One region of the Pseudoalteromonas carrageenovora IAM 12662 genome, then DNA from elsewhere that is predicted to be linked to it. Evidence: predicted binding sites of a transcription regulator. Region 1 holds the regulator's gene; each other region holds the start of a gene.
The links. Region 1 encodes MetJ, which represses methionine synthesis genes. Its sites were predicted from a motif close to TAGACGTCTAGACGTCTA; they were not measured.
Positions count from the first base shown of each region.

Region 2: a site for MetJ is predicted at 1,776-1,793, ahead of ALFOR1_RS03890 (methylenetetrahydrofolate reductase). Genes of this name have one in related genera too.
Region 3: a site for MetJ is predicted at 2,755-2,772, ahead of ALFOR1_RS04520 (homoserine O-succinyltransferase). Genes of this name have one in related genera too.
Region 4: a site for MetJ is predicted at 4,036-4,053, ahead of metK (methionine adenosyltransferase). Genes of this name have one in related genera too.

Region 1 covers NZ_LT965928.1:366,300-372,151, forward strand. Annotated here, with positions in the region: gene priA (primosomal protein N') at 1-1,643, opposite strand, end outside; gene rpmE (50S ribosomal protein L31) at 1,874-2,089, shown strand; gene ALFOR1_RS01770 (malic enzyme-like NAD(P)-binding protein) at 2,605-3,846, shown strand; gene metJ (met regulon transcriptional regulator MetJ) at 3,911-4,231, opposite strand; partial or broken gene metB (cystathionine gamma-synthase) at 4,500-5,746, shown strand.
Region 2 covers NZ_LT965928.1:835,119-840,970, reverse strand. Annotated here, with positions in the region: gene ALFOR1_RS03895 (M16 family metallopeptidase) at 1-1,577, opposite strand, end outside; gene ALFOR1_RS03890 (methylenetetrahydrofolate reductase) at 1,837-2,793, shown strand; gene ALFOR1_RS03885 (sensor domain-containing diguanylate cyclase) at 2,828-3,853, opposite strand; gene ALFOR1_RS03880 (DEAD/DEAH box helicase) at 3,912-5,159, opposite strand; gene ALFOR1_RS03875 (DUF3581 domain-containing protein) at 5,253-5,852, opposite strand, start outside.
Region 3 covers NZ_LT965928.1:983,785-989,636, forward strand. Annotated here, with positions in the region: gene ettA (energy-dependent translational throttle protein EttA) at 1-1,648, opposite strand, end outside; gene ALFOR1_RS04515 (porin family protein) at 1,980-2,633, shown strand; gene ALFOR1_RS04520 (homoserine O-succinyltransferase) at 2,849-3,796, shown strand; gene ALFOR1_RS04525 (homocysteine S-methyltransferase family protein) at 3,786-4,859, shown strand; gene metH (methionine synthase) at 4,868-5,852, shown strand, end outside.
Region 4 covers NZ_LT965928.1:869,735-875,586, forward strand. Annotated here, with positions in the region: gene serA (phosphoglycerate dehydrogenase) at 1-755, opposite strand, end outside; gene rpiA (ribose-5-phosphate isomerase RpiA) at 765-1,418, opposite strand; gene ALFOR1_RS04020 (5-formyltetrahydrofolate cyclo-ligase) at 1,456-2,052, opposite strand; gene ALFOR1_RS04025 (hypothetical protein) at 2,071-2,613, opposite strand; gene metK (methionine adenosyltransferase) at 2,783-3,934, opposite strand; gene tkt (transketolase) at 4,239-5,852, shown strand, end outside.

The sequences.
Region 1 (5,852 bases):
AAGTGATGGCCTTTAGCAAGCATTTGTGTACCTACTAAAATACGTGCGCCACCGAGATTTATTTCATCTAGTGCTTTTTCAAGGCTCCCCTTGCGACGGGTTGAATCGCGATCTATACGTGTTACTGGTGTGTCAGGAAACTCGCTCGATAAAAACTCTTCTATTTGCTCAGTCCCTTTACCGTTTGGAAAAATTTGCGTGCTTCCGCAGTCTGGGCATTGATGCGGGACATGGTATTGATCGCCACAGTGATGACAAATCATTTGGCCTATCGCTTTGTGAAAAGTCGCACTGGTACTACAGCGTTTGCACTCGCTTAGCCAGCCACACTCATGACAAATAAGAGTGGGAGAAAAACCACGACGATTTAAAAACACCATAACCTGTTTACCACGATTTAAATGTTGGCGCATAGTTGCAAGGCTTGCATGTGCAATCCCTGCTTGGTCAGGCTGCCCTTTCATATCAAGTAATTTAAATTGGTTATCGGTGGCCGTTTGCGCTCGTTCAGTAAGACTTAAAAGCTGGTATTTGTTATTTATAGCTTTATGTAGGGTTTCGAGTGCGGGCGTTGCACTGCCTAAAATAAGCGGTATTTTGTGCTGAAAAGCACGATACGCTGCTAAATCTCGAGCGTGGTAGCGTAAGGTGTCTTGTTGCTTGAATGATGAGTCGTGCTCTTCATCAACCACTATCATACCGAGTTTTAAAAATGGCAGGAAGATACTCGAACGTGTGCCTATTACTATAGCGCAACTGCCTTTTTCGCAAAAGCGCCATGTTTGTAAGCGTTCGTTGTCTGTAAGAGCCGAGTGCCATAACATAATCGGTGTATCAGGAAAGCGCCGACGAAAACGGTTTACAGTTTGCGGCGTCAGGCCTATTTCTGGCACTAATACTAATGCTTGCTCGCCGCGCTTTAAAACTTCCTCAAGGCACTGTAAATATACTTCGGTTTTACCACTGCCCGTGACACCTTCTAATAAAAAGCTTTTAAAGCCAGTGCTTTGGTTAATGGCAGTACAGGCAACAGCTTGTTCCTTATTTAATACGGGTTTGGTACCAACGGTAGGCGCAACACTTTGCCATTGATTATCGTGCTCAATAGTTTGTGTTATTAAATCTTTATCTATTAAGCTATCGATTGTTTTTTTACTAAAGCCTAGCGCTTTTAATTCAGTTAACGATGATTTACCTGATTGCGATAGCTGCTTTAATAGGTTTAACTGAGTTTTAGCTTTTAGCGAAGGGACTTTTGCGCCTTTCTCAGTAAGGGTAACCATATTAATACTGGTTTTATCGGGTGATTCACCTTGGCGAAGAGCCCCCGGTAACGCAATGTGTATAGTTTCGCCAAGTGGGTAGCAATAATATCGAGCTGTAAAGCTAAGTAAATCTAAGTGCTGGGCGCTTAAAATAGGGGTATCGTCGATGACTTCTATTATGTTTTTTATTTTGTTCTCTGGTACGTCAGTCGTATTTTTAACACTGAGAATAACAGCTACTTTCTTTTGATTGCCAAAAGGCACTAAAACACGCATGCCCGGCTCAAGCGGTGTTGATAACCCGCTGAGTTGTTCTTCTACTTTATAGTCAAAGGTGCGTGGTAGCGGGACTTTAATAGCAACTTCAACAAAACGCATAACAACTTCACCCATAAAATTAATTGCCTAATGTACTAAAAATATGTCTAAAAACCTATAAGGAATAGCACTATAGAAAGAGGTTGTTCACCTTTTTAGCAAAAACATAAATTAATACTTGTGTAGGGGGTTGTTGTTGGATAAAATCCGCGACCAACAAATTTGTTTTAACGACGTATGGTGCCAGACTTCGGGTTTGGAGAGCGATGCGGCCTTAACTAGAGGTTCCTATGAAAGAAGGTATTCACCCTAAGTACGAAGTAATTTCTGCAACATGTTCATGCGGAAACAAATTCGAAACTAGCTCAACTCTTTGTAAAGACATTCACTTAGACGTATGTTCTGCGTGTCACCCGTTTTACACTGGTAAGCAAAAGATTTTAGACACTGGCGGCCGTGTTGATCGCTTCAACAAGCGCTTCGGTGCACTTAGCAGCAAGAAGTAATTATTGCTGTTTAGTTAAAAAAAGCACCTTAGGGTGCTTTTTTTGTGCCTAAAATTTAATTATTTAAGCGACTTTAGTTATTTCCTCTTTTGCATAACTATTTCTGCCTTTTATTATGAGTATGCATAAACCTTTGCAGACAAATCTATTTATATTCTCTATATTTTAGTTAGTACATTTTTTAACTAGGTTGATAAAAGTAGCCAACGTGGAGTCATCTGTTTTTAAAGTAGAGTAATAGGCTATTATTTTAGATTTATAGTAATACTTTAAACGTACATTTTGTAAAGAACATTGGAGACATAAAAGCACCTCAAAACGACCTTTTTTGGTGAATTTTTATTTATTAAATGTCGATATAATCCAGCAAAGTTACTGAAAAACCTCTTAAAATTAAAGGATATAGCATATAACAGGATAGACCTGATATTGCTTGGAATTTAAAAATAATAAGGGTATCTTACCCCAAGACACCACCTCTCACTTTAACTTAAATTGCAGGATACCATCGCGTTATGTCAGACTTTCGTGAACAAGCACTACATTATCACTCACACCCAGTACCAGGTAAAATTAGCATTGAACTAACCAAACCCGCCGAAACGGTTCAAGATCTTGCGCTTGCGTATAGCCCCGGTGTTGCCGAACCCGTTCGTGAAATAGCTGCTGACCCTGCTAATGCTTATAAATATACCGGCAAAGGTAATATGGTTGCGGTAATTACTAATGGCACTGCAATTTTAGGCCTAGGGAATTTAGGGCCTTTAGCATCTAAGCCTGTAATGGAAGGTAAAGCGTTATTGTTTAAACGTTTTGCTGGGCTTGATTCAATCGATATTGAAGTTAAGCATCGTACCACTGAAGATTTTATCAATACGGTTGCAAATATTGCTGATACTTTTGGCGGTATCAACCTTGAAGATATTAAAGCACCAGAGTGTTTTGAAATTGAAAAAGCATTAATAGAGCGCTGTAGTATTCCGGTTTTTCATGATGATCAACACGGTACTGCTATTGTGACTGCTGCAGGCATGCTAAACGCGCTAGAAGTGCAGGGTAAGTCAATTGAAGATGCGATTATTGTATGTTTAGGTGCAGGCGCTGCTGCCGTTGCGTGTATGGAGCTGCTAATTAAGTGTGGCGCACTTCGCGAGCATATTTATATGTTGGACCGTAAGGGTGTTATTCATACACGTCGTGATGACTTAAACGAATACAAGCAGCTGTTTGCTAACAATACCGATAAACGTACTTTACAAGATGTAATTGCAGACGCTGACGTATTTGTAGGCGTTTCTGGCCCTAACTTGCTAGCAGCTGAAGATTTAAAGCTAATGGCAGAAAAACCTGTGGTGTTTGCATGTTCAAACCCAGATCCTGAGATCGATCCTGCACTTGCTCATGGTGCACGCAACGACTTAATTATGGCAACGGGGCGCTCTGACTACCCTAATCAAGTTAACAACGTTTTATGTTTTCCGTTTATTTTTCGTGGTGCACTAGATGTGCGCGCAAGCGCTATTAACGATGAAATGAAAATTGCTGCGGTAGAAGCTATTCGTAGTATTGCTAAAGAGCCAGTACCAGCAGAAGTATTAAAAGCTGCGGGTGTTGATAAGCTTGAATTTGGTGCACAGTACATTATTCCTAAGCCAATGGATCCGCGTTTACTACCTCGTATAGCTAAAGCTGTAGCTGTAGCTGCGGTAGAATCGGGTGTTGCGCAAATTGACTTACCTGAAAATTACATGGCTTAAAGGTATATGCTAAAACAAAAAAACCTCAGCAATGGCTGAGGTTTTTGATTAAAAAGGTAACGATTTATTCTTCGTTTAAAATAGGCACTTCTAAACCCATTTCTTGCATTATCTTTTTAACTTCTTCAGGTACTTTTTCTGCATTGTCTTTGCGTAAGTCATCGTCATTTGGTAATGGCTGGCCTGTAAATGCATGCAAAAACGCTTCGCATAACAACTCACTGTTTGTTGCATGGCGAAGGTTATTTATTTGACGGCGCGTGCGCTCATCCGTTAAAACTTTTAATACATTTAGCGGGATCGAAACGGTGATCTTTTTAACTTGCTCTGATTTTTTCCCGTGTTCTGCGTATGGGTGAATATATTCACCATTCCATTTAGCCATAAGATGTATCGTTGCCTCAGATTATTAATTTCTCACACGGCGTAAAAAGCGTGTAAATATGCGTGAAATTCTATCGATTTAAAAAAGATAGTCAAATAATAGATACCAATCTATCTTAATAAGCCGGCTGTAATTGTAAATATAGCCCCATTCAAGTTTTATAAGTTAGTTATTTTTAGCCATCTAGAGCTTTAAAAGCTTTGACTTATCAAAATGGATAACTTACTCTTTTAGACGTCTAAACATCCAAATTAATCAGGTGACGAATATGAGCGAAAAAAACAAAGCGACTATTGCAGTACGTAATGGCGTAGATGCAGATAAACACCATGGCGCTGTAGTTCCGCCAATTTATTTATCGACTACGTATTCGTTTGCCGACTTTGATACTAAGCGTCAGTACGATTATGGGCGCAGCGGTAATCCCAATCGCGATATATTAGCTGAAACATTGGCTGAACTTGAAGGTGGTGCGCGCGGTATTATTACTGCCACAGGCATGGCTGCCGTGCATTTAGCGACTCAGTTATTAAATAATGACGATACACTGGTTATTCCACATGATTGTTATGGTGGAAGCTACCGTTTATTTACGTCTTTGCAAAAACGCGGATTACTAAAGCTTGAAGTTTTAGATTTAACCAAGCAAGAAAACTTAGATAAAATTTTAGCAATAAAACCTAAATTAATATGGATTGAAACACCAAGTAACCCGGTACTGCGCTTAACAGATATTAAAGCAGTGACTGATATAGCTAAGCAGTGCGGGGCACTTGTTGCTGCAGATAACACGTTTTTATCACCTGCGCTGCAAAACCCAATTAAATTTGGTGTAGATATTGTTGTTCACTCGACGACTAAATATATCAATGGCCATTCTGATGTTGTGGGCGGCGCTGTGATAGCTGCAACACAAGAGCTTGGTGATGAGTTAGCTTGGTGGGCAAATAACATTGGTATTACAGGTGCACCATTTGATAGCTATTTAACGCTTCGTGGCTTGCGTACTTTAAATGTACGTTTAAGACAGCATCAAGAAAACGCACTTGCAATTGCCAAGTACCTTGAAAGCTCTGAATTTGTGAGCCAAGTTTACTACCCAGGACTTGAGTCGCACCCTCAACATGCATTGGCAAAGGCTCAGCAACTTGGCTTTGGTGGTATGGTCAGTTTTGATATTAAAGGCGATGTTAACGACGCTGCGGCATTTTTAACAAGCCTTGAGGCATTTAGCTTAGCAGAGTCGCTAGGCGGCGTAGAGAGCTTAATTTGCCACCCTGCAACGATGACGCATGCAGGAATGGAGCCTAAAGCCCGTTTAGAAGCGGGGGTGGGTGATACGCTCATTCGTATTTCGGTAGGTATTGAAGATATAAACGACTTAGTTGCTGATTTCGAACGCGTGTTTGAACTTGTAAAACCAGGGCAAAATAAAAACATTGGCCGTGTAGGTAAAGGTGCTGGCACGCCCGGTGGCATGTGAAATTAAGTGCAGCCCGCCCGGCGCTTTGGTAAGTAATACCAATGCGCAATAATACCTAATCAATTTGAGGGATTAAACCGGCGCTAACTTCGTTAAAAATTTTTCATATAGAACAACTAAACAACGAAATTTTTGCCT
Region 2 (5,852 bases), 470 kb from region 1:
ATAGCGGCGGTGAGCGCGGCTACACCTTTTTTACCTTGAGGGTCTGCGGCTGCACCTGTATTGAATAAAAAGTTTACGTCAATCAGCGGCGAACTATTAGTTTTATCAAGCACTTTAAATACAGGTGCCTCTGGCGCTTGTTCAAGCTTTGCAACTGCTGCACTTAAGTTAGCCTCTTGCTCAAACCCTGGCGCTTTATCAAGTGCCGACATGGTCACGGTTGTACGCGAATCATCTACAAAGTATTTATTAGCCACTGCTTTAATATCTTGTGCTGTGATGTTGTCGGCTGATTTATAAAGCTGGTTAATAACCTCTGGGTCGCGCTCAAAATGCATGTAACTTACAAGGGTTGATGCAATCGCTTGAGATGAATCTAAGCCATTAATAAAGCTGTATTTAAGGTTAGATTTTAAATCGCTTAACTTTTGCTCATCAACAAGTTCAGTGCGTGCTTTAGCGTAAGTGCGGTTAATTGCATCACGTGCTTTTGCTAAATCTTCTTCGTTTTCTACTTTTACAAATACATGTAATAAACCAGGATCTTTTGTCTCTGGATTGTAGGTAAACATTTGACTCGCTATTTGTTTATCAACAACAAGCTCTTGGTATAAGTCAGAGTTGTTTGAAAAATAAAGCTGTGAGATTAAATCAAGCGCAGCTCTGTCTTTTTTAGCAGGCTCCCATGGCGCACCTTTATACGATACAAGTAACCAATGCCCTGGTAAGGCTTCGTTTTGTTCATGTATATATTTAGGTGCTTGCTGCTTTGGCTCAGCTTTAATATCGGCAACGTAATCGCCTTTTTCCCAACCACCCCAATGCTTTTTAACCATTGCCATAGTGGCTTTAGGGTCAACATCCCCTACAATCACTAGCGATACATATTCAGGCTTATAAAACTTATCAAAAAACTCTTTACCGTATGCCATTTGATCTGGCATGGCTTCTATATCTTTAAAAAAGCCCATAGTGGTATGTTTATAGGTATGTTTATCAAAGGCTTCTTCGCGTACAGCGCTTAATAATTTACGAATTGGACTGGCGTTATTTTTTAAATACTCACCTTTAACCGTAAGCGCTTCGGTTCTAAATTGCTCTTCGGTGTAAGTTAGGTTTTGAAAAATATCGGCTTCAATTTCAAGTACTTTATCAAGGTGCTGCTTTGAGAAGTTTAAATGATAGTTAGTGTAATCGTTAGTGGTGTATGCACGGTTATCTACGCCTGCATTTTTAAATACAGCAGTGTATTCGTCTTGCGGAAATTTTTTAGAGCCTTTAAACATCATGTGCTCAAAAAAGTGAGCAAAACCGGTTTTACCTTCTTTTACTTCATTGCGCGAGCCAACTGATACCGGAATTTGCAGCGAAACTACATCTGGGTAATCGGTTTTAACTACCATTACACGTAAGCCGTTATCTAGCTCTTCAATTAAGTACTCTTGCGAAAATACACGTTCGTCAGCTTTTGTTGTTTGCTGCTGTTGTGCTGTTTGGGTGTTTTCGCTTTGCTGTGTTACGCAGCCAGTTAGCGCTAGTGATACCGCTAAGCTTGTTGCTAATAATTTAAATTTCATTATTGTCCCTTTTTAAATTGAGCAAATTTATTGTTAGGTTTATTACTAACTCACATTCGATTATGCCTTAAAGCGAGTAAATGTAAGAGCTTTAGCCCATTTTTTATGTAAACAACTGTGTCAATCAGGCGGTTTATTAAATTGTCAGTATGAATATTCCTCACCTAAGTTGAAAAACTTTCATTAAATAAATCTATCTAGACGTCTAAATGGCTGCTATATTAAATTACATACATTGGACTAAGCTGGAATGAGGATTATGGCTTTATCACTTCAAGAGAAAATAGAAGACACCAAACAAGGTGTTTATCTCATTGGTACTACCCCGCCTAAAGTTGGCACCGATAAAGCGCAATTAAAAACCATTGCAGAGAAGCTATTAGGTCGCTTGCACGAAATTGAATACGATGGCGTAATAATTTACGACATTCAAGACGAAAGCAGCCGCACTAATCAAGCTCGCCCATTTCCGTTTAAGCAAACTGTAGACCCGCGAGAGTACAGCCATTTACTACGTAATTTATCTGCTCAAGATGTAATTACCTATAAAAGTGTAGCGCAGCGTGGCGTTGGCGAATTTAAAGATTGGCTAAGCGAAACTAAAAACGACTACGATTTAAAAAATGTCGTGTTAGTGGGTAGCCCATCATCGGTAGGCGATATAAAGCTAAGCTTACCCGATGCCTATAAAGCACTGGCTGAGCGAAGTGATGACTTCTTTTTAGGTGGCGTTACCATAGCAGAGCGCCATTCTAGTAAACGAAATGAGCATGAACGCTTAATAGAAAAAACAGTACAGGGTTGCCAATTTTTTATATCGCAAGCTGTTTACGATGCACAAGCCACAATTGATTTAATCACCAGCTACGCGCGTACCTGTAAAGCACAAGGCATTGCACCAAAACGACTTATTTTAACGTTTACTCCCTGCGGCGGCGAAAAAACCTTAGAGTTTATGCAATGGCTGGGTATCTCAGTGCCAGAGGCCACTAAATGGCGCATGCTTGATGCAGAAAACACATTAAGTGAATCTGTACGTATTTGCCGCGAAAACCTCGACTTAATACTTAAAAGCTGTGCGCACCTAGACGTGCCACTAGGCTTAAATATTGAAAGCTTAACAAACCGTAAAGAAGAAATTGACGCATCAATAAACCTATACCGTTTATTAAAAGCGATTATGGAATTAAACTTAGCCGAAAAACAAATCGCTTAAAAGTTAAACTAAATTCACACCCTTCTTGGCAAGCCTAATGGCTTGCTTTTTTATCGCTATGATTAAGTGTACTGCTTGTATTGTTAAGTTTTTTTGCCTGCTTATACGCTTGTTTATTTTTATACATGGCTTGGTCTGCATTATTTAATAATGCATCAAATAGCTGCTTTTGTTTATCTGTAAAGCTATAGCCAATACTAAGAGATAAATCACAGACACTTTCTTTTATAAGTGCTTTTGAATACTCAGTGGTAATTTTATCAATAATATAGCTAAGCTTACTTTTATCGCTTATCTGCATTACAGCAATAAACTCGTCGCCGCCTAAACGCCCTACTATATCAGCATCTCTTAAATGTGTTTTTAGGGTATTAGCCAAAATAATTAACGCTTTGTCGCCTACTTCATGGCCGCAGGTATCGTTTAATTTTTTAAAATCGTTTATATCAATAAACAAGCAGCATACGTCAAAGCCTAAACGCAGTGCTAAGTTAAGCTTTTGCTGAGCTAGCAAGGTAAGTGCGCGGCGGTTATAAATGTTTGTAAGTGGGTCAAGCATGGTTATTTCGCGCATTTGCTCAAAGCTATAAATAAGCGCTAAATCGTCTTCAATCAAGTCGCGAAGCTGCTCTATTAGCTCAAAATACTCATCGGTATAACTAGTTTGTTTTGTGTCTTTTAAACATAGCGTGCCAAACACATCACCTTCGGGCCAATGAATGGGTAATCCTAGGTATGATTGAACGCCATCTTCAACAACCTCAGGCATGGTATTCCATTGCTCATTATTGCAGGCATCGTTAACATATAAAATATTGTTATTTTCCGCTACGTATCTGCAAAAAAGAGGTGTTTGTGGAGGGAGTATTGAGTTGGTTTCAAAGTTAGAGCCGCCTTCATTACTTCTAATTACAACCCGGTAGCCTTTGCTAGTTGCCTGTACTATATAACCTGACGGAGCCGAAAACAGCCCCGTAATAAGATCAATGGTCTTTTGCCATTTGTGCAGTGATATTTGGCCATCGACTCCCGAAAATGCCCATTGATCCGTTTCAAACATAACTTTACCTCAGCTATTTATTAGCTCAAGTATAGGCAAAAAAGCGAAACAAAAGCTATTACTTACGGCGTCTACTGGGTGCTCTTTGACCTGTAATGCGTTTTTTATCACGATCTTTTCGCGCTTTATTGGTGTTTTTACGATTATCTTTAGGCTTTTTGTTTAAATCTGGCTCGTAACCTTCTAACCATTGAGGCGCTAAACGCGTATCAAGTAGGACTTCTATTTCTTCAAGTAGCCATTGCTCATCAATACTTACTAGCGACATTGCAAGGCCTTGCTCACCGGCGCGACCTGTACGGCCAATGCGGTGTACGTAGTCTTCTGCTATGTATGGCAGTTCAAAATTTATTACATATTTAAGCGCAGGTATATCGAGCCCACGCGCTGCTACATCGGTGGCAACTAATACGCGTGTAGTGCCTTCTTTAAAGTTTTGTAGTGCACGGTCACGCGCGCCTTGCGATTTATCGCCATGAATGGATTCTGTTTTTAAACCGTCTTTACACATTTCTTTGGCAAGTTTATCGGCCATTTGCTTGGTGCGCGTAAATATAAGTACTTGGCGCCAGTTTTTCATACCAATCATGTGCGATACCAACTCGCGTTTACGGTCTTCATCTACCGAGTAAATAACTTGCTCGACTTCAACGGCGGCTGAATTGCGTTTATCAACTTCAATCAGCTCAGGGTTTTTAAGTAGCTTTTTACTTAGCTCAAACACGCTATCGTCAAATGTTGCTGAGAACAATAAAGTTTGGCGATCGCCTGGAATGTGGCGCAGAATACGTTTTATTTCGTCAATAAAGCCCATGTCGAGCATCCGGTCTGCTTCATCGAATACTAGTGAATCAACACTTGAAAGCACCACACTGCCTTTAACTATATGATCGAGCAAACGACCTGGCGTTGCCACTATCACTTGCGCCGTTTTAAGTGCTTTAATTTGCGGGCCAATACTTGCACCGCCATACGCTAAAGCGCCATTAATATTACTGCCTTGAGCGTACTTTTCAAAGCTTGCAAATACTTGCTGAGCAAGCTCACGCGTTGGCGTTAAAATGACCACTCGGGCAATGCCTGGCTCATCTTTTTTAGGTGTATTTAAAAGCTTATGTAGTAGTGGTAATACAAAGGCTGCTGTTTTACCTGTGCCTGTTTGTGCACTGCCCATTACATCGTTGCCCGCTAAAATAGGCGGAATGGTTTTAACCTGAATTGCGGTTGGCGTAGTGTAATTATTTTGCTCAATCGCTGTTAATAATAACGAATCGAGTTTAAGAGATGAGAACGATGTAGCAGACATAGGCTTAGCTTTAAAATAACAAAGAGCGCTATTATACCTGAGCTTTAGTAATAAAAAAGGCGCTATAAATAGCGCCTTTATTTAAAATAAGCTTTAAGCCGGTTTTAACGTGGCTTTGCGGTCATTATAAAACGCGATTAAGTCATCAACCGTTGCTTGGCAGTATTCACGAATACCCGACACCACCATGTGCTTTTCACCAAAACCGACTTTTTCGCCGTTTTCTAGTAAATTAAAGCGCAAAGTAATTTTTCCGCGTTTACCGGCGTACTCAAAACTTGGCTCAGCAAATTCAAGCGTAGGTTCTTGAATATCAATGTTATCAAGGTTAATAATCATCGACTCGTAAATAACCATTGGGCGCGCAGGGTTAATCATCACCTCTTGCTTACCCATTAGTGGAATAATTACATGCGGGAAAGCCGCACCAGAAAACTCAACATAGTTTTTTATTAGGCTATTAGTAAGTGTTGGGCATTTGCTGGTTTTACCTTCGCGTTTTACCTTTAATATAACTTTATCGCCGTTGGTTACATCAAATTCGTCATCCCCTTGTGGGAAATTAAGTTTAGTGTTTTCGTCAACCATACCAGCAAAGGTAAATTCCATTCGCTCACTTATACCATAGCGGTCTAACACTAAAGAAAAAAGTAAGTCTCCTGGCGCGCAAAACTTTTTAGCATCTTTGTCATG
Region 3 (5,852 bases), 620 kb from region 1:
GCTTAGGTTGTGCAGCTTCTGCGCCTAGGGTCTTTTTAAGCCACTCTTCGTATTCAGTGTAGTTACCATCGAAGAAATTAATTTGGCCTTCGTCGCGGTAATCTAAAATATGCGTTGCAATACGGTCAAGGAACCAACGGTCATGTGATATACACATTACACAGCCTGGGAACTCTAAAATAGCGTTCTCAAGCGCGCGTAGTGTTTCAACGTCTAGGTCATTGGTTGGCTCATCCAGTAGCACCACGTTACCACCAGCTTTTAAAAGTTTAGCAAGGTGTAAACGGTTACGCTCACCACCCGATAAGTCTTTTACAAACTTTTGCTGGTCGTTACCTTTAAAGTTAAAACGGCTAACGTATGCACGGCTTGGGAACTCAAAGTTACCAATTTTTAGCACATCTTGACCATCAGATATTTCTTCAAATACTGTTTTGCTTTCGTCCATGTTGCCACGGAACTGATCAACCGTTGCTAATTCTACAGTTTCACCAATGCTAATATTACCGCTGTCTGGCTGCTCTTCACCGCTTAGCATTTTAAATAGTGTAGATTTACCCGCACCATTGGCACCAATAATACCCACAATAGCGCCTTTTGGCATGCTAAAGCTTAAATCGTCAATGAGTACGCGATCGCCAAAGCTTTTACGAATATTGCTAACTTCAAGCACTTGGTCGCCTAAACGCGGACCAGGTGGAATAAACAACTCGTTAGTTTCGTTGCGTTTTTGGTAATCTGATTGTTGTAGCTCGCTAAACTGCGCCATGCGTGCTTTAGACTTAGCTTGGCGACCTTTAGGATTTGAGCGTACCCACTCAAGTTCTTGAGCAATTGATTTTTGGCGTGCTTTTTCAGATTTTTGCTCTTGTTGTAAACGTGCATCTTTTTGTTCAAGCCAAGAAGAGTAGTTACCTTCCCACGGAATACCTTCACCACGGTCAAGCTCTAATATCCAGCCAGCTACATTATCAAGGAAGTAACGGTCATGCGTTACTGCCACAACAGTGCCTTCGTAATCATGTAAGAAGCGCTCAAGCCATGCAACCGACTCAGCATCTAAGTGGTTAGTAGGCTCATCGAGAATAAGCATATCTGGCTTTTCAAGTAATAAACGACAAATAGCAACACGGCGACGCTCACCACCTGAAAGGTGCTCAATTTTAGCATCCCATTCTGGTAGGCGAAGTGCATCAGCAGCGCGCTCTAAAACGTTATCGATGTTGTGGCCATCGTGCGCTTGAATGATTGCTTCAAGCTCACCTTGTTCTTTAGCAAGTGCGTCAAAGTCAGCGTCTTCCATTGCGTACTCGTTGTACACTTCGTCAAGGCGGTTAAGGGCGTGCTTAACTTCGCCAACGGCTTCTTCAACAATTTCGCGAACTGTTTTGCTTTCGTCCAGCACTGGTTCTTGCGGTAAGTAACCAATTTTAGTACCTGGTTGAGGGCGGGCTTCACCTTCAAACTCTTCATCAACACCCGCCATAATACGTAGTAATGACGATTTACCAGAGCCATTTAAACCAAGCACACCAATTTTAGCACCCGGGAAAAAGTGCAACGAAATATCTTTTAAAATTGTGCGCTTAGGTGGCACAACTTTAGATACTCGACTCATCGAGAAAATAAACTTATCAGGTAAAACCATGGAGGAAAGCCTTCAAATAATAATAAAAATTTCAATGTTGTATTGTAGTTGTTGAGGGGTTAAACAGTCAACGAATGCCGTATAGAACAATACGCTAATCTAAACGACACTTTATTTTATTACCCATTTAAAACATTACTATTACAGGATTTCTATTGTGTAAAATTCTGTAATCTATTGTTTTATATTGTTCAAATACATTTCATTTTTAACAAAAGTGGTACAGTATATTTACAAGCTGTAAAGTATAAGCAAATTATACAGGCAGAACACTCATAGTCGTTGTAAAACATCGCATAATTAAATATTACAAAGGTTTAAAGGAATGAACATGAAAACAGTTACAAAGTTAGGGGCATTACTTTTGGGTTTATACTCATTTTCGAGCCAAGCAGACATACTCCACGTAAATGGCTATTACCAAGGAGTAGGGATAGGGTCTACGCAAATTGATGTATACGAGAGTGATAGCATACAGTTTACAACGCTCTACGGCCGATTTGGATATCAGTTTTCGCGATACTTTGCATTAGAAGGGCGTGTAGGATTTGGATTAAATGATGAATCAACCCCTTTAAACGGAATTGTTTATACTCAAAACCCGCAGGACGGTTCGCTTACCTCAGAACCCATTCAGAGCCAAATTGATTCAAGTCTTGATTTGCAAACAAGTATATTTGTAAAAGCTAATTACCCAATTTCATCTCGCGCTGATGTATTTTTATTTGGTGGCTATGGCAGAAATAAATTAAGTTACAATGAAGGCGACTTAAGAAATCTTGCAGAATCAATAATTGATACAGATTCAGATGTAAATACTTCATTAATCACTGAGCAAAACTATGATGAGGGCGGTGTAACGTACGGCACTGGTATTGACTATAGGTTATCTCAACGCTGGCAAATAAGCGCTGAATACCAATATTTTGATACAGATGAAGGCGATATTTACGCTCTTAATTTATCTGTAAATTATCGTTTTTAATTTCAATAGCGCTACAATTTTTTAGTAGCGCTACCTTAATACACTTAAACAAAGTGCTTCAATATAAATACTTTCCCTCCTCATTTTAGTAATTCTTAGAAAATCATGAATAAATTTCATTTAGACATCTATACATCTAGAGGTTGATATTTTTGGCGTTCTGTTCATAATGAGAGCGTATTAATTCTCGGTTTTTATGAGCAGGAGCTTAAAGGATGCCAATTACAGTTAAAGACGAACTACCGGCTATTGCCCGTTTACGCGAAGAAAACGTGTTTGTAATGCCAAAAAGTCGTGCAAAAACGCAAGAAATACGTCCAATGCGTTTGGCTATTTTAAATTTAATGCCTAATAAAGTAGAAACCGAAGTACAGTTTATTCGTTTGCTTGCAAATTCGCCCCTGCAAGTAAATGTAGAGCTATTGCGCTTAGATACGCACCGTAGCAGTAGCAACTCAGAAGAGCACCTAGATACTTTTTACCGTTATTTTTCAGAAGTAAAAGACAATAACTACGATGCCTTATTAGTAACTGGCGCACCACTAGCACACCTAGAATACGACGATGTAGCCTACTGGGACGAGCTAAAAGTTATTATTGATTGGGCAGAGCAGCACGTTACCTCTACGTTGTTTTCGTGCTGGGCGGCGCATGCAGCGCTGTATCATCGTTACAACTTAAAGCGTGATTTGAAAGAAGATAAACTATGTGGCGTGTTTACCCACCAGTGTTATTTTGATCACGGTGCATTAACTCGTGGCTTCGACGACACCTTTTTAGTGCCGCACTCACGTTATGGCCACATTGATATAAATAAAATTAATGCCTGCGAAGATATAGTGGTATTGGCAGGCTCCGAAAAAGTAGGCGCTTACTTAATGAAAAATAAGTCGGGCAGCCAAGTGTTTATAACCGGCCACCCAGAATACGATGCCGACACATTAAAAGCTGAGTACGAACGCGATTTACAAAAAAGCCCAGATGCACCAAAACCCGAAAACTATTTTCCAGATAACGATGCAAGTAAAAAGCCGTCAAAAACGTGGCAAAGCCATGCCTTTTTGCTTTTTTCGAACTGGTTAAATTACTACGTGTACCAAACTACACCTTATGATATTAATTTAGTTAGCCAAGATGTGAGGACTAACAACTATGCCGAATAACGTGCCAAACAAAAATAAGCAAAGCGAATTAAGCGCTGCGCTAAAACAGCGTATTTTAATTTTAGATGGTGCAATGGGCACCATGATCCAAACTCACAAGCTTGAAGAAGAAGACTACCGAGGTGAGCGCTTTAAAGACTGGCACGTGCTAATAAAAGGCAATAACGATTTATTAAGTCTTACCAAACCCGAGTTAATTGCCGATATACACCGCAGCTTTTTAGTCGCCGGTGCAGATATTATTGAAACCAATACTTTTAACTCAACCACCATTTCGATGGAAGATTACGACATGGCAAGTATAAGCCGTGAGGTAAACTTAGAGTCAGCTAAACTTGCGCGCGCTATATGTGACGAGTTCACCGCTAAAAATCCAGAAAAACCACGCTATGTAGCGGGTGTTTTAGGGCCAACATCTAAAACCTGTTCTATCTCGCCAGATGTAAACGATCCGGGTTACCGTAACGTAACGTTTGATAAGTTGGTTACTGCTTATGTTGAGTCTACTCTTGCATTAATGGAAGGCGGCGCTGATTTAATACTTATCGAAACCATATTTGACACCCTCAATGCAAAAGCAGCCTCATTCGCAGTAGAAGAAGCATTTGAGCAAGCAGGGCGCACATTACCTGTAATGATCTCGGGCACAATTACCGATGCCTCAGGGCGTACTCTTTCCGGGCAAACAACCGAAGCATTTTATAACTCTATTCGCCATATAAAACCTATTTCGATTGGCCTTAACTGCGCCCTAGGGCCTGATTTACTTCGCCAATACGTAGAAGAGCTTTCGCGTGTTTGCGAAACATTTACCTCAGTACACCCTAATGCCGGTTTACCTAACGAATTTGGTGAGTACGACCTAGAAGCGGGCGATATGGCAGTCGAAATTATAGATTGGGGAAAATCGGGCTTTATAAATATTGTTGGTGGTTGCTGTGGTACAACGCCTGCACATATTCGTGCATTTGCCAAAGGACTTGAAGGGGTAAAGCCTCGCGCATTACCAGAACTTGAAGTACGCATGCGTTTATCAGGTCTTGAAGCCTGTAACTTAAACTAGGAGCCAATATGACACAGCAAATTGCAGTATTTACCAATGTTGGCGAGCGTACCAACGTAACTGGCTCTGCCATGTTTAAACGCTTAATCATGGAAGAAGACTATGAAGCAGCGCTTACCGTAGCCCGCGAGCAAGTAGAAAATGGCGCCCAAGTTATTGATATAAACATGGACGAAGCCATGTTGGACTCAAAAGCGGCCATGGTTAAGTTTTTAAACTTAATTGCCTCAGAGCCTGATATTTCTAAAGTACCTATTATGGTCGACTCCTCTAAATGGGAAGTAATAGAAGCAGGCTTAAAGTGTATTCAAGGCAAGGCTATTGTTAACTCAATATCGCTTAAAGAGGGCGAAGAGCCGTTTAAACGCCAAGCTAAAATTATTAAACGCTTTGGCGCAGCTGCTGTTGTTATGGCGTTTGATACCGACGGACAAGCCGACACCGCAGATAGAAAATACGAAATATGTGCGCGCAGCTACAAAATATTAGTAGAAGAGATTGGCTTCCCGCCGGAAGATATTATATTTGACCCTAATATATTTGCCGTAGCCACCGGTATAGAAGAGCACGACAATTACGCCGTAGAATTTATTGAAGGCACACGCCTCATTAAACAAAACTTACCGCACTGTAAAGTGTCGGGCGGGGTGTCTAATGTATCGTTTTCGTTTAGGGGCAATAATCCTGTACGCGAAGCCATTCACTCGGTGTTTTTATACCACGCGATAAAAGCGGGTATGGATATGGGGATTGTAAACGCAGGCCAGCTTGCTGTTTACGACGACATCCCAGAAGAACTTCGTAAAGCCGTAGAAGACGTAATACTTAACACCGACCCAGGTGCAGGTGAACGCCTTGTAGAAATAGCCCCTAAGTTTTCGGGCATGGCACAAGCTGAGCGCGTAGAAGATTTAGAATGGCGCACATGGCCTGTTGAAAAACGCTTAGAGCACGCCCTTGTAAAAGGCATTACCACCTTTATAGATGAAGACA
Region 4 (5,852 bases), 500 kb from region 1:
GCTTCTGCTAGTGCATCAATATCTACCACAGTACCGCGTGAAGCGTTGATTAAAATAGAGCCTTGCTTCATTACTGCAAGTTCAGCAGTGCCAATCAGGTTTTTAGTTTGCGGTGTTTCTGGAACGTGTAAGCTAATAATATCAGCACGTTGCAAAAGCTGCGTTAGGTTATGTACTTGCGTTGCGTTACCTAAAGATAGTTTATCTTCGATATCATAATACTCTACGTTCATACCTATGTTTTCAGCCATAATACCTAGTTGCGTACCAATGTGGCCGTAACCAATAATACCGAGCGTTTTACCACGGGCTTCAAATGAGCCGGTTGCTGTTTTTAACCAGCCGCCACGGTGCGCTGCTGCATTACGCTCTGGAATACCACGTAATAGCAATAGTATTTCGCCAAGTACAAGCTCTGCTACAGAGCGAGTGTTTGAAAACGGGGCATTAAATACCGCAATACCACGCTCACGTGCTGCGCTTAAATCTACTTGGTTTGTACCAATACAAAAACAACCAATGGCTACTAACTTTTCAGCCGACTCTAATACAGCTTGGTTAATATGAGTACGAGAACGAAGTCCTACAAAGTGCACATCTTTAATGCGCTCTTTAAGCTCGTCCTCAGGTAAGGATGTTTTTACGTAGTCGATGTTACTGTAACCATTACGTTTAAGCGTTTCTACTGCGCTTTGGTGAACACCTTCAAGCAAGAGAATTTTAATTTTGTCTTTTGCTAACGATACCTTACTCATAACCTCATCCTATTTAATTTGTGGCCCATTTTTAGTGCCGATAATTACTTTATCAGCACCGCGCATTGCAAATAGGCCGTTGGTAACTACGCCAACAATTGAATTAATCTGTGTTTCAAGTTGTTTGGCATTACTAATACTTAAATTGTGTACATCTAAAATAACGTTACCGTTATCTGTTACTACGCCTTGGCGGTACACAGGGTCGCCACCAAGTTTTAATAATTCACGTGCAACGTAGCTGCGTGCCATTGGTATAACTTCTACCGGAAGCGGGAAGTCGCCCAATGTATCTACTAGTTTTGTGTCATCAACAATACACACAAACTGTTTTGCTACCGCTGCTACAATTTTTTCACGGGTAAGTGCTGCACCGCCGCCTTTGATCATTTCATTTTGGGCGTTAATTTCATCTGCGCCATCTACGTATACATCAAGTACATCAATGTTATTTAGCTCAAACACTTCAATACCTAGCGCTTCTAGGCGCGCTGTTGAAGCTTCAGAGCTTGATACTGCACCCGTTATGGTGTCTTTTACTGTACCAAGGGCATCTATAAAATGATTTACGGTAGAGCCTGTACCAACACCAACAATAGTGTTCTCTTTAACAAACTCGAGTGCAGCCCATGCTGCTGCTTTTTTTAATTCGTCTTGCGTCATTGTCATGCTCATATATCAAATGTGTAGTGAGTGCTTATTACCATTGATAAATTTTATCAGGAGTAATAATAGTTTTAAGTGGTACATCCCACGATTCAATAGGCAGTGCGTCTACTTTTTGACAGCTATGTGCTAAGCCAATAAGTTGCGGTTTTTGCCAATTGCCTTGGTGGAGTTGTGCCAGTGTTTTATCGTAAAACCCACCTCCCATTCCTAACCGGTTACCTTGGTTATCAAATGCAACTAATGGCATAAGTAAGTAATCTAAATCAGTTAATGGGCATATTTGAGAGCAGTTCAGCTTAGGCTCCAAGATACCATAGTGATTTGCCTTCATGGGTGAGTTTTTTTCATAGCGCTGAAACAGCAATGTAGCGCCATTAAATGGGTGAATTACAGGAAGGTAAAGTGTGTGGTTTTGTTGCCATAATTCATTAATTAACAAAGAGGTATCTAGCTCGCCATCATTACTGAAATAAATGGCAATATGCTTCTTGTTAGGTGTTTTTTTGCTTTTTAGGTGTTGAGTAAAATTCACTTTTAACGATTGGGCTGCGATCGATTGCTGACTTTTTGGCAAGCTATTACGTATTTTACGTATTTGAGTTCTTATTTGTGCTCGTTTATTGCTCATTTAATTATTTAACCGCACCTAAAAAGAAAATAAATTTGGAAAACCTAAATAAACAGCAAGCAAAATCAGCAAAATAACGACGGTAGCTATTAATATATATAGAAACAAATTACTACGCTTTGCTGGTGTTGTTATAAGCTCTTCATCAAGCATTAAGTCGTCGTCTTGCCATTCATCTGTACTTTCATCAGGTGCTTTTAATTGGGCTTCAGGAAGACGTTGCTCTAGCTCTTCAAGTTTTTCTTCTAAGCGAATTAAGCTACTCGTAATGTAATCTAGTGCATCAAAAATTCTTTCATCGCGCTGGCTGCTTGGCATTTGTTGAGAGGGCGTTGGCGATGTACTTGCTTGTAGTTTACTTTTAATGCCGAGGCTCGCTAAGAGCTTGGCTTGTTTTAGCGCTTTATCTTTATTACTTGGCGCAAATAATGGTTTGCCCTTTAAAAAAAGAGCCACTTTTTCTTCTGACGTTTTTAGTTTAGTTGCTAAATTTACGCACGCTGTTTTGCTATCAACACCTTGTGCAAGTTCTACAAATATAACGCGAAAGTTGTCGGCCATTAAACTATCCCTAAAGCTTTTATAATAAAGTGAGTATATACCTAAAGTGCAAAAGAGTTCGAGATTGATTTTATTGTTATTTTGCAGACGCTCTATAAACAATATAGTTAAACGTTAGATATAAAAACGGCCCTAAAAAGGGCCGTTTATATTTTTGTACTGTGTTGGCTTAAAGGCCAGCAGCTGCGCGAAGTGCGTCTGCTTTATCTGTACGTTCCCAAGGGAATTCGTCGCGACCAAAGTGGCCGTAAGCCGCTGTAGGAAGGTAGATAGGGCGCTCTAAATCAAGCATTTGAATTAAGCCGTAAGGGCGTAGGTCAAAGTGTTCACGAATAAGCTCGATTAAACGGCTTTCTTCTAGCTTGCTTGTACCAAATGTTTCAACGCTGATAGAGGTAGGCTCTGCAACACCGATTGCGTAAGATACTTGTAACTCACACTTATCAGCAAGGCCTGCAGCTACTACGTTTTTAGCAACGTAACGTGCAGCGTATGCAGCTGAGCGGTCAACTTTTGATGGATCTTTACCAGAGAAAGCACCACCACCATGACGCGCCATACCACCGTATGTATCAACAATGATTTTACGACCTGTTAAACCACAATCGCCCATAGGTCCGCCAATTACAAAACGACCCGTTGGGTTAATGAAAAATTTAGTCGCGCTTGTAATAAGCTCTGCAGGAAGTACCGGCTTGATGATAGTTTCCATCACCGCTTCTACTAAATCTTTTTGTGAAATGTCTTCGCTGTGCTGAGTAGAAAGTACTACAGCATCAATACCTACTGGCTTACCGTTTTCGTATGCAAATGTAACTTGAGATTTTGCATCTGGGCGTAACCAGTTAAGCTCACCGCTTTTACGTACTTGCGCTTGGCGCTGTACTAAACGGTGTGAGTAAGTAATTGGAGCTGGCATGAGTACTTCTGTTTCGTTACATGCGTAACCAAACATTAAGCCTTGATCGCCTGCGCCTTGTTCTTCTGGGCTAGTACGGTCAACACCTTGGTTAATGTCAGGAGACTGTTTACCAATAGTGTTTAAAATTGCACACGAGTCTGCATCGAAACCCATGTCTGAATGTGTGTAGCCAATTTCACGTACTGTTTTACGTGTAATTTCTTCAATATCAACCCATGCGCTAGTAGTGATTTCACCACCAACCATAACCATACCGGTTTTTACGTAAGTTTCGCACGCAACACGGGCATGAGAGTCTTGCTCTAGGATAGCATCAAGTACCGCATCAGAGATTTGATCGGCGATTTTATCCGGATGACCTTCAGAAACAGATTCAGAAGTAAATAAATGTTTTGCCATTGTATTTCTGCTCACAAATATTGCGCTTCACAAACGTCGGTATTAGCGCTAAAAAATTAAGGGGCGTATTTTATCTAAAACAAAACTGCTTGCATAGTTTTTTTACGCCTAGACGTCTAAATAAAATGAGTAATAACTTTTCGGTCTTAAAAAATATTCATAATGCCCCATTTTTATGGGGTTTTTAATTGCACACTGCACCCACAATAAGTAAGAATGGTTGCCATAAAAGCTCTTAAGATATTTAAGAGCATTAATGAACACATAAATACCCGCGCAAATACACATAAAGGTAGGAGAATTCATGCCATCTCGCAAAGAACTTGCAAATGCTATTCGCGTCTTGTCAATGGACGCAGTACAAAAGGCCAAATCTGGTCACCCTGGAGCCCCTATGGGCATGGCCGATATCGCTGAAGTATTATGGCGCGATTATCTAAAACATAACCCAACTAATCCAGAGTGGGCTGACCGTGACAGATTTATTCTTTCAAACGGCCACGGTTCAATGCTTATCTATTCTCTATTGCACCTAACTGGTTACGACTTACCACTGGACGAAATTAAAAACTTCCGTCAAATGCATTCTAAAACGCCAGGTCACCCTGAGTACGGTTATGCACCAGGAATCGAAACTACTACGGGTCCACTAGGTCAAGGGATCACAAATGCCGTAGGTATGGCGATTGCTGAAAAAGCACTTGCTGCACAGTTTAACCGTGAAGGTCACGATATTGTTGATCACTTTACCTATGCATTTTTAGGCGACGGTTGTCTAATGGAAGGTATTTCTCATGAAGCGGGTTCACTTGCTGGCACATTGGGCCTAGGTAAACTTGTTGCGTTTTGGGATGACAACGGCATTTCAATCGATGGTGAAGTAGAAGGTTGGTTTACAGATGATACACCAGCTCGCTTTAAAGCATACGGTTGGCATGTAATAAGTGGCGTTGATGGCCACGACAGCGATGCTGTTAGTGCTGCAATAGCAGAGGCGAAAAGTGTTACCGACAAACCATCACTAATTTGTTGTAAAACAGTGATTGGTTACGGTTCGCCTAATAAATCAGGTAGCCACGATTGTCACGGTGCACCACTAGGTGATGACGAAATCAAAGCGTCTCGCGAATTTTTAGGTTGGACTGGCGATGCATTCGAAATTCCTGCTGATATTTACGCACAGTGGGATAGCAAAGAAAAAGGCCAGCAGCAAGAATCAAGCTGGGATGAAAAATTTGCAGCATACGCAAAAGCATACCCAGAGCTAGCGTCAGAATACAAGCGCCGTATTAATAACGAACTTCCGGGCGACTGGGCTGCAAAATCTCAAGAATACATTGAGCAACTACAAGCAAACCCAGCAAATCCTGCATCTCGTAAAGCGTCACAAAATGCACTAAACGCATTTGGTCCGTTATTACCAGAATTCATGGGTGGCTCAGCCGATTTAGCAGGCTCAAACTTAACAATTTGGGATGGATCTAAAGGCTTAACACACGACGATGCAAGCGGTAACTACATTTACTACGGTGTACGTGAGTTTGGTATGTCGGCCATTATGAATGGTATTGCCCTTCATAAAGGTTTTATTCCTTACGGTGCAACGTTCTTAATGTTTGTTGAATACGCAAAAAATGCGGTACGTATGGCTGCACTAATGAAGCAACCAAGCATTTTTGTATACACGCACGATTCAATCGGTCTAGGTGAAGATGGTCCAACTCACCAACCGGTAGAGCAAATTGCAAGCATGCGTTTAACGCCTAACCTATACAACTGGCGCCCGTGTGACCAAGTTGAGTCGGCAATTGCATGGCAACAAGCTATTGAACGTAAAGACGGCCCTACATCGCTAATCTTTACTCGCCAAGGTCTTGAGCAGCAAGCGCGTGACGCACAGCAATTAAGCGATGTTAAA